DNA from 2 places in the Rhizobium sp. 2YAF20 genome. Region 2 is predicted to be linked to the other one. Evidence: predicted binding sites of a transcription regulator. Region 2 holds the regulator's gene; the other holds the start of a gene.

Region 1 (2,202 bases), on a different contig from region 2:
CGCCGCCGTATAGGCCGTTGAAGTGAAGAGGCCAACGATGCGCAACTCGCCGGTGACGTTTCCATCGGCATCGAAACGCTTGACGCCGATGTAGTCCATATAGGCGCGTCTATGGACAATAGATTTCACATTGGCCTTGGTGACGATCAGGAAATCCGGGCCTTCCAGGAAGGCGAGAATTTCTGGGGTCGTGGTGACGGCATCCTTGCCCTGGCGCAAAACACGGACGTCTGGATTGGAAAGGATGCCGAGCCCCGTGCCTTGGTCGCGCTCGACCTTGGCTGCCGCGCCACGGCCGGAATAGACGTAATCGCGCATGCCCAGGAACGTGAAGTTGCCGTCGCGCAGCCAGGAAAGGAAAGCGAGCGCCTCGTCGCGGTCCGCCTTGCGGCGGCCGGGATCATATGCCGACAACTCCCCGATAACGGTATCGAGCCTTGCGAGCATCGGCTTCCAGTCCGAGACGGTGAGATGGGTCTGCTCCAGCACAGCTGACACGCGCTTGATGAGGTCGTCGGCCTGAACCGGGGTGAGTGCGGCCAGATGCAGCTGGATATGGCTGATCCGATGCGCGGGGTCGCTAGGCGTATCCGACGAATAGAGGCACGGCGTGCTGCCCTCCTTGACGATCAGGATGGGATGCACGGCCATATAGACGTCACGATAGGTGCTCGTCACTTCACCCATGACCGATTCATAAAGGAAAGGCATGTTACGATCGGTGATCGACAGCACCGAGACAGCGGTGCCATCGGGCTCCACGCCATCGATTTGCGCGATGCTGACGCGCGGTTCTTTGCCGGTCCAGCCTGCCAATTCCGTGGCCGACCGGATAGCCGTCAGCGCCAGCATTTCGGGCGTGTAGCGATCCATGTCATCGTTGCTGGCGCGGCCGAACAGGATTTCCGGATCGAGGAATGCGTCGCCTGTGGCCGTCGCGATCTTGCGCGCCGCATCGATCTGTTTTTCCCGCTTCGGATTTGTCTTGGCCGCCATGGAACTCTCCCCCCTTGATTTGGCTCAAACTAACAGAACGCCCATCGAAAACATTAGCAAAAAGACCTCGCTATTGTGACTTTTGGTCGCTTGGGCTCTCTATTTCCGTAGAATCGGGCCCTTAAATGTTCTGTTTTCTTAAATTGCACTTAAATTTTGGCTATTTCGGCAACAGGCTGTCGCATTGACTAGATCTTTCATGGCTGTGTGAAGGGCGGTTGACAGCAGGGCAGCAAAAATATCATCAACAGCGCAATCGAAATCGTGAAGGCGAGCATCATGTCGGAAATTGCAGCGGGGGCCGTGATCGTCATTTCCAGCCACGTGGTCCGGGGATCCGTCGGCAACCGGGCCGCCGTCTTTGCACTGGAGACATTGGGCCATCCGGTCTGGGCACTCCCGACGGTGGTCCTACCCTGGCATCCGGGTCATGGCAAATCGACGAGGCTGACTTTCAACGAGGCCGACTTCGACCGGGCGATCGATGATCTCATCGCGGCGCCCTGGCTCTCGGAGGTGAAGGCGGTGTTGTCGGGCTATTTTGGCAATGTCGCGCAGGTGCGCTCGGTCGCCCGGCTGGTTGCAGCACTTCGCGAAAGGGACCCCGATCTGTTTTATGCCTGCGATCCTGTCATCGGCGACCTGGGCGGCCTCTATGTGCCTGAGCCGATGGCGGAGGCTATCCGCGACCATCTTATTCCGCTGGCTTCGCTTGCCACCCCCAACCGATATGAGCTTGCCTGGCTATCCGGCGCGCCGCTCGACGACAACAATGCGGTCATGGAGGCTGCCCTTGCGCTTGGGCCTTCGCGCATGCTGGTCACTTCGGCCGTGCCGATGATGGCGGGCGGGACCGGCAATCTTTATCTCAGCGGACGCAACGCGCTGCTGGCGGAACATCGCTCGATCGACAATGCGCCAAATGGTCTTGGCGATCTGTTGTCGGCGATATTCCTGTCACGCCTGCTCTGCGGCCTTGATGAGGAGCGGGCGCTGCAACTGGCGACCGCCAGTGTCTACGAGGTGCTCGCACGGGCGGTGAAGCGCGGTAGTGATGAACTGACGCTCGCCGCCGACGCCTCGAGCCTGTCGACGCCCATGGCGATGGTGCAGATGCGCCGCCTCATGCATCCCTCGCAACGTCGTCAGAGATAACGCTCATTTTGCGGTGCAGCAGTTGATCTTGGTTCGCACGCATTGTAATCC
Region 2 (2,202 bases):
AAAGGGCGATGCTTGGACCGCTAAGAGAAGACGCTGAATGAAGCGATGCCTGTCGTCGCCGTCGCGTTACAGAACGCCCGATTGGAAGATTTTCATGGATGTCTTCGCCGCACACACCGGATTGCATAACGGCCCTCGTGGGCTGACACTGTCTCCGACATCTCATTTCAACTGAGGACCGAAACATGGCTTCGACCCATATTTTTTCCGCCTATGACGACGACCTGAAGTTTCTTTCGCGTCGCATCTCCGAAATGGGCGGCCTTGCCGAGCAGATGGTCAGCGATTCCGTCCGCGCCCTTGTCAATGGCGATGTCGCACTGGCTCAGAAAGTCATCTCCGACGATACCATTCTCGATCATGCCGAACGCGAAGTTGGCGACAAGGCGATCACGACGATCGCACGCCGCCAGCCGATGGCAGCGGACCTTAGAGAAATCATGGGCTCCATCCGCATCGCTTCCGACCTCGAGCGTGTCGGCGATCTTGGCAAGAACACTGCCAAGCGCGTCATCGCAGTCCAGGGCACCGGCGTTCCCCGCCGCCTCGGCCGCGGCATCGAGCATCTCTCCGAACTGGCGCTCGTCCAGCTCAAGGAAGTGCTCGACGTCTATACCACGCGCTCGGCCGATCGGGCTGTCGCCATCCGCGAGCGCGACGAGGAAATCGACGCGATGTACACCTCGCTGTTCCGCGAGATGTTGACCTACATGATGGAAGACCCACGCAATATCACCACCTGCACCCATCTCCTTTTCTGCGCCAAGAATATCGAGCGCATCGGCGACCACGCCACCAACATCGCCGAGACGATCTACTACATGGCGACCGGCGCACAGCCGGAAGGCGAACGCCCCAAGGACGATACCGCCAACACCGTTGGCGCGGTAACGGAATAGCGCTTGCGCCTTTGAAGGAGACCAGAACAGCATGGTTCCAAGAGTTGCCGTTGTAGAAGATGAGGAAGCGCTCAGCGTGCTGCTGCGCTACAATCTCGAGGCCGAAGGCTTCGAGGTCGATACGATCCTGCGGGGAGATGAGGCCGAGCTTCGTCTTCAGGAGCGCACCCCCGATCTTCTGATCCTCGACTGGATGCTGCCCGGCGTGTCCGGCATCGAGCTCTGCCGCCGGCTGCGCATGCGGCCGGACACGGAGCGCCTGCCGATCATCATGCTGACCGCTCGTGGCGAGGAGAGCGAACGCGTGCGTGGCCTGTCTACGGGCGCCGACGACTATGTCGTAAAGCCTTTCTCGACTCCGGAACTGATGGCGCGTGTCAAGGCGATGCTGCGCCGCGCCCGTCCAGAGGTCCTGTCTTCCTTGCTGAAATGCGGAGACATCGAGCTCGATCGGGAAACGCATCGCGTGCACCGCAAGAGCCGCGAGGTTCGCCTCGGGCCGACGGAGTTCCGCCTGCTGGAATTCCTGATGTCCTCGCCGGGCCGCGTCTTCTCGCGCTCGCAGCTGCTCGACGGCGTCTGGGGACATGACATCTATGTCGACGAACGCACCGTCGATGTACATGTCGGCCGCCTGCGCAAGGCGCTCAACTTCTCCAACATGCAGGACGTCATCCGCACCGTTCGTGGTGCGGGCTATTCGATGGAAGCCTGATGTTCAGGTGACGAAAGTTGAAACGGAAAACGGGCCTCGCGGCCCGTTTTTCATTGATGCGCGCAAAGCTGTTAGCGAGCCGCCCTGCGTCGCTCGTGAACGGGCTGGTAAGCCATCTTCTGATGATAGCTGCAATAGGGCGAAGCATCGGGCGATTCATGGCCGCAGAAGTGAAAATCGTCCTTCAGCGGGTCGCCGACCGGCCATTTGCAGGTACGCTCCGTCAATTCCGTCAGACCGAGACGCATCGAGATCGGAACGACAACATTGGAAGCCGGGCGATATGAGACTTCCGGAGCTGCGTCGACGTCGACTTCTTCCTTGAGCATCGCCGAGCCCTGCTGGCGCGCGACCGTGCGGGTCGTAACCCCGCGGGAACCGAAGTTCGAGGACCGGGGGGGCGTGACATTTCGCTTCGGCGCTCGAGCAGAGGTTGCAGAGCCGCCCGACTTGGCTCGGCCTGGCAAGTTAAGGCGATGCACCTTGCCAATAACCGCGTTCCGGCTGACGCCACCGAGCTGCGCTGCAATCTGGCTGGCGCTAAGCCCTTCGGCCCAAAGCTTTGTGAGCCGTTCTACACGCTCGTCT

What was found. Region 2 encodes PhoB, which activates phosphate uptake and scavenging genes when phosphate is short. Its sites were predicted from a motif close to TGTCATNNANCTGTCAT; they were not measured.
Region 1: AB4Z52_RS04590 (NAD-glutamate dehydrogenase) is a predicted target of PhoB. The motif match lies at 1,204-1,220, and genes of this name have one in related genera.

What each region holds. Positions count from the first base shown of each region.
Region 1 covers NZ_JBFRFF010000002.1:98,336-100,537, forward strand. The annotation lists gene AB4Z52_RS04590 (NAD-glutamate dehydrogenase) at 1-996, opposite strand, end outside; gene pdxY (pyridoxal kinase PdxY) at 1,276-2,151, shown strand.
Region 2 covers NZ_JBFRFF010000005.1:180,713-182,914, forward strand. The annotation lists gene phoU (phosphate signaling complex protein PhoU) at 186-899, shown strand; gene phoB (phosphate regulon transcriptional regulator PhoB) at 931-1,614, shown strand; gene AB4Z52_RS10085 (GcrA family cell cycle regulator) at 1,686-2,202, opposite strand, start outside.